Regions from separate parts of the Streptomyces sp. NPDC086023 genome, predicted to be linked through region 2. Evidence: riboswitches for the same ligand, from Rfam matches in the RefSeq annotation. Region 2 holds a riboswitch; the other holds the start of a gene.
What was found. Region 2 has a riboswitch for thiamine pyrophosphate ahead of thiC (phosphomethylpyrimidine synthase ThiC). Riboswitches for the same ligand answer to the same signal wherever they lie in the genome.
Positions count from the first base shown of each region.

Region 1: another riboswitch for thiamine pyrophosphate. It lies ahead of thiO (glycine oxidase ThiO); the one in region 2 lies ahead of thiC (phosphomethylpyrimidine synthase ThiC).

Region 1 covers NZ_JBITRX010000001.1:395,578-400,935, reverse strand. The annotation lists gene ACIF6F_RS01815 (Rv2175c family DNA-binding protein) at 1-149, opposite strand, end outside; gene ACIF6F_RS01810 (NAD(P)/FAD-dependent oxidoreductase) at 230-1,402, opposite strand; TPP riboswitch at 1,591-1,703, shown strand; gene thiO (glycine oxidase ThiO) at 1,701-2,876, shown strand; gene thiS (sulfur carrier protein ThiS) at 2,873-3,073, shown strand; gene ACIF6F_RS01795 (thiazole synthase) at 3,076-3,867, shown strand; gene pknB (Stk1 family PASTA domain-containing Ser/Thr kinase) at 4,038-5,358, shown strand, end outside.
Region 2 covers NZ_JBITRX010000004.1:285,632-290,989, reverse strand. The annotation lists gene ACIF6F_RS10760 (hypothetical protein) at 1-94, opposite strand, end outside; gene ACIF6F_RS10755 (glycosyltransferase) at 383-1,492, shown strand; gene thiC (phosphomethylpyrimidine synthase ThiC) at 1,595-3,376, opposite strand; TPP riboswitch at 3,370-3,518, opposite strand; gene ACIF6F_RS10745 (YibE/F family protein) at 3,558-5,084, shown strand; gene ACIF6F_RS10740 (SsgA family sporulation/cell division regulator) at 5,219-5,358, opposite strand, start outside.

The DNA.
Region 1 (5,358 bases), on a different contig from region 2:
CGGTTCTCACCGCGGCGCACCGCGATCAGCTGGCCCTCCTTCACCAGCTGGCGGATACGCGTCACCTCAACGTCCAGCATTTCGGCGATGTCGGGGAGGTAGAGCCACTCGGGGACGAGAGCATCGATCTTTGCGTCAATCTCGGTCACGGGACAAGCCTGCCATCCCCGGCCGACAGCCGGTACCCGGGCGGTGCCGGAGGGGGTACGGCGAGCCGCACCCCCGCGCGTCAGCGGGCGGCGGACTTCAGCGGGGCCGCGGCGTCGGCCACCCGGGCCGGGTCCACCGGGACCCCGCTCTCGATGAGCTTGCGGCCCTGCGCCAGGTCACGGGGCCGGCCCACGGCCAGCACCGCCACCAGGGCCTCGCCGCGCAGCCAGCAGGCGGACCAGGCGGCCTCGGCCGGGTCCCCGCGCCGGACCAGCGTGTCGCCCTCGGCGTGGTGGCCCGCGTACTGCACGAAGCGCCCGAACTGCTCCGACCAGAAGTACGGGACCGGGTCGTAGGCCTGCGCCTCGCCGCCGGGCCCGGCCAGGATGTTCGCGGCCACCACCCGGGGGCCCTGAAGGGCGTTGTCCCAGTGGTGGACGACGAGCCGCTCGCCGTAGCGCGCCGAGGGGAAGGAGGCGCAGTCGCCGACCGCGTACACGTCGGGCAACGAGGTGGCCAGGTGGTCGTCTGCGGTGACGGACCCGTCCGCGCCGCGGTCGATGCCCGAGCCGTCGAGCCAGCCGGTGGCGGGCCGGGCGCCGATGCCCACGACCACGGCGCCCGCGGGCAGCTCGGTGCCGTCGGCGAGCACCACGGCGCCGGGGGCCACCTCGGCCACCCGGGCGCCGGTCAGCAGGCGGGCGCCGGCCTCGGCGTACCAGCCGGCCATCGCTTCGGCGACCTCGGCCGGCAGGGCCCCGGCCAGCGGGCGGGGGGCCGCCTCGACCACGGTGACGGCGCAGCCGGCCTCGCGGGCGGCGGTGGCGAACTCCGCGCCGATCCAGCCGGCGCCGACCACGACGATGTCGTGCCGCTCGGCGATCACGGGCTTGAGCCGCTCGGCGTCGTCGAGGGTGCGCAGCAGGTGGACGCCCGGCACGCCCTCGGTGCCGGGAAGGGTGAGGGGCTCGGCCCCGGTGGCGAGGACCAGGGTGGCGTACGGGACCGGGCCCGCGGAGGTGTCCACCTCGTGGTCGGCGGCGCGCAGCCCGGTGACCTCGACGCCGAGGCGCAGTTCGATGCCGAGCCCCTGGAAGTCGACGTCGAAGGCGGAGTCCTCGGCCTTGCCGAGCAGCACCGCCTTGGAGAGCGGCGGCCGGTCGTACGGCTGGTGGGGTTCGGCGCCGAGCAGGGTCACCGGTCCCGTCCAGCCCTGTTCGCGCAGGGCCACGGCGGTCTGCACGCCCGCCATGCCCGCGCCGACGATGACGACGCCGTGCGCCGTGTCCTGGGTCTGACTCAGCTGATCGCTCACGCCGCACACCCTAACCACCTGACGGATCGTCAGGAAAGTCGGTGTCCGTCCGGGGCGGAGCGCCGCTCGCGGCGTGCTCGCGGGCGGCCTTACCCGCGCTCGGGGCCGGGGGATAGTCTGGCCACCGTACCTATCGCGGGAGCCCGGGCGGACCGGGCTGAGAGGGAGGCTGGCCGGCCTCCGACCGTACGAACCTGATCCGGGTCATGCCGGCGAAGGGAGGGGCTGGACGCCCATGCACTCATCTCGTAAGGGATCCGACGTCCTCGTCATCGGGGGCGGGATCATCGGCCTGGTCACGGCCTGGCGGGCCGCGCGGCGCGGCCTGCGCACCGCGCTCGCCGACCCCCGGCCGGGCGGCGGCGCCGCCCAGGTGGCGGCCGGGATGCTCGCCGCCGTGACCGAACTCCACTACGGCGAGGAGACCCTGCTCGGCCTCAACCTCGCCTCCGCCGCCCGCTACCCCGAGTTCGAGGCGGAGTTGACCGAGGCGAGCGGCGGCCTGGACATCGGCTACCGCGCCTGCGGCACGCTGGCCGTGGCGCTGGACGCGGACGACCGTACGCACCTGCGCGAGCTGCATGCGCTGCAGCGGCGCTGCGGGCTGGAGTCGGAGTGGCTGACCGGCCGCGAGTGCCGCCGCCTGGAGCCGATGCTGGCACCCGGGGTGCGCGGCGGGCTGCGCGTCGACGGCGACCACCAGGTGGACCCGCGGCGGCTGGCCGCCGCTCTGGTCGCGGCCTGCGAGCGGGCCGGCGTGCTCTTCCACCAGACCTCCGCGGAGCGGCTGACCGTCACCGGCGACCGCGCCGCGGGCGCCGTGCTCGACACCGGCGAGGAACTCTCCGCCGACCAGGTGGTACTGGCCGCGGGCAGCCACAGCGGACGGCTGGCCGGCCTGCCGCCGGAGGTCGTGCCGCCGGTCCGGCCCGTCAAGGGGCAGGTGCTGCGGCTGACGGTGCCGGGAGCGTACGCGCCGTTCCTCACCCGCACGGTCCGCGCGGTGGTCCGCGGCAGCCACGTCTACCTCGTGCCCCGGGAGAACGGCGAGCTGGTCGTCGGGGCGACCAGCGAGGAACTGGGCTGGGACACCACCGTCACCGCGGGCGGGGTGTACGAACTCCTCCGCGACGCCCACGAGCTGGTGCCCGGCCTGACCGAACTCCCGCTCACCGAGACCCGGGCCGGCCTGCGCCCCGCCTCCCCCGACAACGCCCCGCTGCTGGGCCCCACGGAGCTGCCCGGCCTGCACCTCGCCACCGGGCACTACCGCAACGGCGTGCTGCTGACCCCCCTCACCGGCGAGGTGATGGCGGAGCTGCTGGCCACCGGTGAACTCCCGGAGGTGGCACGCGCGTTCACGCCGCGCCGCTTCTCCCCCGCAGCAGTACGTGAGGAGTCGCTCGTATGACCGTGTCCGTGAACGGCGAACCCCGCGAGGTCGCCCCCGGGACCACGCTGGACGCGCTGGTCGCCACCCTGACCTCGGCCCCCTCCGGGGTGGCCGCCGCCGTCAACGAGACCGTGGTGCCGCGCGGCCAGTGGCCGGCGACGGCCCTGGGCGAGGGCGACCGGGTCGAGGTGCTGACCGCGGTGCAGGGAGGCTGACCATGTCGGACCTCCTCACCCTCGGCGGCCGGACCTTCTCCTCCCGCCTGATCATGGGCACCGGAGGCGCGCCCAGCCTGGACGTCCTGGAACGCGCCCTGGTCGCCTCCGGCACCGAGCTGACCACGGTGGCGATGCGCCGCCTGGACCCCACGGTGCAGGGCTCGGTGCTCTCGGTGCTGTCCAGGCTGGGGATCCAGGTGCTGCCGAACACCGCCGGGTGCTTCACGGCCGGTGAAGCGGTGCTGACCGCGCGGCTGGCCCGGGAGGCGCTGGGCACCGACTGGATCAAGCTGGAGGTGGTCGCCGACGAGCGGACCCTGCTGCCGGATCCGGTCGAGCTGCTGGACGCCGCCGAGGTGCTGGTGGACGACGGGTTCACCGTCCTGCCGTACACGAACGACGACCCGGTGCTCGCGCGGAAGCTGGAGGACGCCGGGTGCGCGGCGATCATGCCACTGGGGTCGCCGATCGGCTCCGGGCTCGGCATCCGCAACCCGCACAACTTCCAGCTGATCACCGAGCGGGCGGGCGTGCCGGTGATCCTGGACGCGGGGGCGGGCACCGCCTCGGACGCGGCGCTGGCGATGGAGCTGGGCTGCTCCGCGGTGATGCTGGCCTCGGCCGTGACGCGGGCGCAGGAGCCGGTGCTGATGGCCGGGGCGATGCGGGATGCGGTGTCCGCCGGGCGGCTGGCGTACCGGGCGGGGCGGATTCCGCGGCGGCACTTCGCCGAGGCGTCGTCCCCCGTGGAGGGCCGTGCCGCCCTCGACCCGGAACGCCCGGCCTTCTGACCGCCCGTGCCGGGTGCCGATCCCGTCCCGGGTGCCGGGCCCGTGCCGGGCGCGGGGTCCCGCGCGCCCGGCAAGCATCTGCACCCGGCACGGGACCGGCACGTCACAGGTGTGCCGCAAGCCACGGGGACCCGGGCCGGGGGGCGAGGGGCCACTCGTAGAATTCCCTGGTGGATACGACCCTGGAAGACCCGCTCGTCGGGCGCGTGATCGACGGCCGCTACCGCGTCGATGCCCGCATCGCCGTCGGCGGCATGGCCACCGTCTACCGGGCCGTCGACACCCGGCTCGACCGCGTCCTCGCGCTCAAGGTGATGCACCCGGCGCTCGCCGCCGACGGCGCCTTCGTCGAGCGGTTCATCCGCGAGGCGAAGTCCGTGGCCCGGCTGGCGCACCCGAACGTGGTGGCCGTCTTCGACCAGGGCACCGACGGGCCCTACGTCTACCTCGCCATGGAGTACGTCAGCGGCTGCACCCTGCGCGACCTGCTGCGCGAGCGCGGCGCCCTCCAGCCGCGCGCCGCGCTGGACGTCCTGGAGCCGGTGCTCGCCGCGCTCGGCGCCGCCCACCGGGCGGGGTTCGTCCACCGGGACATGAAGCCCGAGAACGTCCTCATCGGCGACGACGGCCGGGTCAAGGTCGCCGACTTCGGCCTGGTCAGGGCGGTGGGCTCGGTCACCGACACCACCGGCGCGGTGCTCGGCACCGTCTCCTACCTCGCGCCCGAGCAGATCGAGAACGGCACCACAGACACCCGCGTGGACGTCTACGCCTGCGGCGTCGTGCTGTACGAGATGCTCACCGGCGGCAAGCCGCACTCCGGCGACACCCCGGCCCAGGTGCTCTACCGCCACCTGAACGAGGACGTGCCGCCGCCCTCGGCCGCCGTGGCCGGCCTGCCGGTGGTGCTGGACGAGCTGGTCGCCGCCGCCACCGCGCGCAACCCCGACCTGCGCCCGTACGACGCCGTGATGCTCCTCTCGCAGGTGCGCGAGGCCCGCGCCGCCCTCAGCGACGCGCAGCTCGACGCGGTGCCGCCGCAGTCGCGCGCCGACGCCCACAGCGCCTCCGAGGACCGCACCAGCGTCGTCCCCCGGCCGGTCGCCACGTCCGCCGCCGCGGACGACGTGAGCCACACCACCCGCTTCGAACACCCGCCGGTGCCGCCCCGGCCGTCCGGGGTGCCGTCCGGCCCGTCCCCGCGGCGGCCCGCCCGCGGCACGCTGATCGCCCTGGTGGGGGCACTGCTCGTGCTCGCGCTGGGCGCCGGCGTCTGGTACATCGGCGCCGGTCAGTTCACCCGCGTACCCAGCCTGCTCGGCAAGACCGAGGCGGAGGCCCGGGACCGGCTCGCCGAGGCGGGGCTCGACGTGGGCGACGTACGCCGGCAGTTCAGCGAGACCGTCGAGCGGGGCAAGGTGATCGGCACCGACCCCACGCCCGGCGCGCAGATCCGGGGCAACGGCTCGGTGGCCCTCGTGCTGTCCCGCG
Region 2 (5,358 bases):
GCACGATCGACAGGGAGGCCAGGGCACCGCCCACCTGCCAGCCCCGGGTACAGGGAACGGGACCCAGCTGCGTGGTCCTGCGCTCACGACTCATCAAAAACGCTCCTTCGGAAAGGATCTGCCGCCGGAACGGGTGACGTCCCGGTCGCGGGTTCGAGCTTCCTCCGGAGAAAACGGACATTGGGCACTACCACTTGAGCGGCCGGATGCGTACGTCAACACTTCGGGCTATCAGACGCCCACCCGAGGGTGTGTTCCCGCCCGCAGACGCAGTAGCACCATCGGCGAGCCGTGGACAACGGCGTCACGAGGGTCACTACGGTCACGGTCCGACGCCGGCCCGGCCGCCCGTACGGCGGCCCGCACACCGTGGACGGGACCCTTGAGCACAGTCTGCCTGAACATGATCGTCAAGAACGAGGCACCGACCATCCGGAAGTGTCTGGAGTCGGTGCGCCCCCTGATCGACACCTGGGTGATCGTCGACACGGGCTCCACGGACGGCACCCAGGACGTGATCCGCGAGTACTTCGCCGACCTCCCGGGCCAGCTGCACGAGCGCCCGTGGCGGGGCTTCGACGGCAGCCGCACGGAGGCCATCGAGCTCGCCCGGGACCGGGCCGACTACCTGCTGTTCATGGACGCCGACGACGAGATGCGCATCGAGCCGGGCTTCCGCATGCCCGAGCTGACCCACGACGCGTACCAGCTGGCGGTGCACCACGGCCCCGTCATCCACTGGCGGCACACGCTCGTCGCGACCCGGCTGCCCTGGCGCTACGTCGGGGTGCTCCACGAGTACCTCGACTGCGGCGGGCCGCACAGCAAGGACGTGCTCGAAGGGATCAGCCTGCTCATCGTCGGCGGTGGCGCCCGGCAGCGGGAGGGCGGCGAGCGGGAGAAGTACCTCCGGGACGCGAAGATCCTGGAGGAGGGGCTCGCCAAGGAACCCTACAACGCGCGGTACGCCTTCTACCTGGCCCAGAGCTGGCGCGACGCCGGCGAGAAGGAGAAGTCCCTGGCCGCCTACGACCACCGCGTGACGATGGGCGGCTGGGTCGAGGAGACGTACCTCGCCCAGGTGTACGCCGCCCGGCTCGCCACCGAGCTGGAGCGGCCGGCAGCCGAGGTCATGGACCGCTACCTGCGCGCGTACGAGAGCCGCCCCACCCGCGCCGAGGCCATCGGCGACCTCGCCCGGCTGTGCCGTCTTGAGGGGCGCTGGCCGCTGGCCCACATGTTCGCCCGCCGTGCCGTGGCCGTCCAACGGCCGGATGACATCCTGTTCGTGGAGTTCGCGTGGCACGACTGGCGCGCGCTCGACGAGCTGGCCGTCGCCGCCTACTGGACCGGCGAGTACCAGGAGTGTCTGGAGTGCTGCGAACGGCTCCTCGGTGAGGGTCTGCTGCCGGAGGATCAGCGCGAACGGGTCACCGCGAACCGCGACTTCGCCCGCGCGAAGCTCGGCTCGGCGTACCAGACCGTCGCCTGAGCGGCGTACGCCCGGTCCCATCCGGAAACGGGACGCCGGACGGGCCCGCGACTCCCCCCATAGGGTCGCGGGTCCGTCCGTGCGGCTGCGGCGGCCGGTGGGTCAGTCGGCCAGCGGCAGGTAGACGCGGTTGCCCGCGGCGGCGAACTCGGCGGACTTCTCCGCCATGCCGGCCTGGATCTCCTCGGCCTTCAGGTCCCCGCCGTGCTCACGCCGGATGTCCTGCGAGATCTTCATGGAGCAGAACTTCGGACCGCACATCGAGCAGAAGTGCGCGGTCTTGGCCGGCTCGGCCGGAAGCGTCTCGTCGTGGAACTCGCGGGCTGTGTCCGGGTCGAGGGCCAGGTTGAACTGGTCCTCCCAGCGGAACTCGAAGCGCGCGTCGGACAGCGCGTCGTCCCACTCCTGGGCACCCGGGTGGCCCTTGGCCAGGTCGGCGGCGTGCGCGGCGATCTTGTAGGTGATCACACCGGTCTTGACGTCGTCCCGGTTCGGCAGGCCCAGGTGCTCCTTGGGTGTGACGTAGCAGAGCATCGCGGTGCCCCACCAGGCGATCATCGCGGCGCCGATGCCCGAGGTGATGTGGTCGTAGGCGGGCGCGACGTCCGTGGTCAGCGGGCCGAGCGTGTAGAACGGCGCCTCCTCGCAGATCTCCTGCTGGAGGTCGATGTTCTCCTTGATCTTGTGCATCGGGACGTGGCCCGGGCCCTCGATCATGGTCTGTACGTTGTGGCGCTTGGCGATCGTGTTCAGCTCGCCCAGCGTCTTCAGCTCGGCGAACTGCGCGGCGTCGTTGGCGTCCGCGATCGAGCCGGGGCGCAGGCCGTCGCCGAGCGAGTACGTGACGTCGTACGCCGCCAGGATCTCGCAGAGCTCCTCGAAGTTCGTGTAGAGGAAGTTCTCCTTGTGGTGCGCGAGGCACCAGGCGGCCATGATCGAGCCGCCGCGCGAGACGATGCCGGTCTTGCGGCGCGCGGTGAGCGGCACGTACGGCAGCAGCACGCCGGCGTGGACGGTCATGTAGTCGACGCCCTGCTCGGCCTGCTCGATGACCGTGTCCTTGTAGATCTCCCAGGTCAGCTCCTCGGCCTTGCCGTCGACCTTCTCCAGGGCCTGGTAGAGGGGCACGGTGCCGATCGGGACGGGGGAGTTGCGCAGCACCCACTCGCGGGTGGTGTGGATGTTGCGGCCGGTGGAGAGGTCCATGACCGTGTCGGCGCCCCAGCGGGTGGCCCAGGTCATCTTCTCCACCTCCTCCTCGATGGAGGAGGTCACGGCGGAGTTGCCGATGTTGGCGTTGACCTTCACCAGGAACTTCTTGCCGATGATCATCGGCTCGATCTCCGGGTGGTTGACGTTCGCCGGGAGCACCGCGCGGCCGGCGGCGATCTCCTCGCGGACGACCTCGGGGGAGACGTTCTCGCGGATCGCGACGTACTCCATCTCCGGGGTGACCTCACCGCGGCGGGCGTACGCGAGCTGCGTGACGGCCTGGCCGTCGCGGCCGCGGCGCGGCAGGCGCGGGCGGCCGGGGAAGACGGCGTCGAGGTTCTTGAGGCCGCCGCGGGGCGAGGTGTGCTTGATGCCGTCGTCCTCGGGGCGCACGGGACGGCCCGCGTACTCCTCGGTGTCGCCGCGGCCGATGATCCAGTTCTCGCGCAGCGGCGGCAGGCCGCGGCGGACGTCGGTCTCGATCTGCGGGTCGGTGTACGGGCCGGACGTGTCGTAGAGCGTCACGTCCTTGCCGTTGGTGAGGTGGACCTGGCGAACCGGCACGCGGATGTCGGGGCGGGAGCCCGCGACGTAGCCCTTGTGCCAGCCCGGCTGGCGCTCGCTCTGGCCGTCCTGGCTGGTGGCAGGCGTGCGTGCATCCTGAATGGTCATGAGACCTATCTCCCTACGCCGGCATTACCCGGTAACAGGTTCGGCGGTCGACGCAGCCTCCTCCCGTACTCGTCGTCTTCGACGCGCGTACGGTGATCAGCGCCCTCTCAGCCCGGTGCTCCGAGCTCCCGCGTTGTGCAAAGGTGCCCCCACGCTAGCGTCATCTGTGGCGCGCTGAACAGTGGGCCCCCTCAACTCTTGCGATGATCGGCCGGTGACCACACCGCCGCAGCCTCCCGTCGACCCCCATGACCACACCGGCCACCCTGGCCCCGCAGAGGGTTACGGCGGGCCGGGCGAGCACGACTTCGGGCACGGAGCGTACGACGCCGGCGGGCACGGGCACGGGCACGGGCACGCAGGGAGCGGCGGGCACGGCGGCGGTCACGGCGGAGACGGCGGCGGGCACTCGCACGGCGGGCACTCGCACGGGCACGGTCCGGCCGCCCCCGTCTCGAAGCACCTGCGCAAGGTCATCGCCGCCGTGCTGATCCCGTTCGCCGCCGCGGTGGTGGTGGGCCTGGTCGTGCTGTGGCCCGGTGGCGCCCCCGCGCACGAGCGCACCGGCGTCGGCTTCGACCGCCAGACGCAGGAGGGGCGGGTCGCCACGCTCCAGCGGGTGGACTGCAAGGAGGTCAACGTCGCCCAGGTGCCGCCCACGGGGGACACCTCCACGCCCGAGGGGCGCGAGGCGCAGCAGCGGCAGACCGGGCAGTGCGCGAAGGCGACCATCGAGGTCACCACCGGTCCCGACAAGGGGCGTACGTTCCTGGAGATCGTCCAGCCGGGCGCGCCCCGGCAGTTGAGCGAGGGTCAGGAAGTCGTGGTCGCGTACGCGCCGGACGCCCCCCGCGACCTCCAGTACTCGGTGGTCGACGTCAACCGTGAGCTGCCTCTGGCGCTGCTCGCCGGCATCTTCGCGCTGGCCGTGGTGCTGGTGGGGCGCATGCGCGGGGTGTTCGCGCTGATCGCGCTCGCCGTCAGCTTCGCCGTACTGGTGCTCTTCATCCTGCCGGCGATCCTCCAGGGGTCGAACCCGCTGGTCGTCGCAGTGGTGGGGGCGAGCGCCATCATGCTGATCGCGCTCTACATGTGCCACGGCGTCACGGCACGCACCTCGGTCGCGGTGCTCGGGACCCTGGTCTCGCTGCTGCTGATCGGCGTGCTCGGGTCCGGATTCATCGGATCGGCGTTCCTGAGCGGGAACACGGACGACAACACGGGTCTGATCCACGGCCTCTACCCGGAGATCGACATGAGCGGCCTGCTGCTGGCAGGTGTGATCATCGGATCCCTGGGTGTGCTCGACGACGTCACCGTCACGCAGACGTCGGCCGTCTGGGAACTGCACGCGGCGGACCCCACGATGGGGCCGCGGGCCTTGTACCGCGCGGCCATCCGGATCGGCCGCGACCACATCGCCTCGGTGGTCAACACGCTGGTGCTCGCCTACGCCGGCGCGGCCCTGCCCCTGCTGCTGCTGTTCTCGATCGCACAGAGCAGTGTGGGCTCCGTGGCCAACAGCGAGCTGGTGGCCGAGGAGATCGTACGGACCCTGGTGGGCTCGATCGGGCTCGTGGCGTCGGTGCCGGTGACGACGGCGCTGGCTGCCCTGGTGGTCTCGGCCGACCGGCCGGTATCCCCGTCCGCCGCTCCGGCCGGGGGACCGGGACGAACCGGCGGACGGGGTCGCCGCCGTAAGCGCTGAGTGACCGTCGTCACGGACGGGACGATCACGGGGTGGGGACCGGGCGGCTCAGCGCGTCGGCACGCTGAGAGCCGCTCGTCGTACGCGTACCGCTCGGGACGCACGCGTACGGGCCGGTTCCCGCCGGCCGTGGTTCAGCCCGCGTTCTGCTCGTTCTGCTGCGTACGCGTGTCGGCAAGGATCTTGTCGAGGGCGTCGTCGAGGTTCTCCTCGAAGTCGCCGAGGTTGCGCTCCTGACCGAGCGGCACCAGCCGGTCGGTCCGGTCGAGGAACG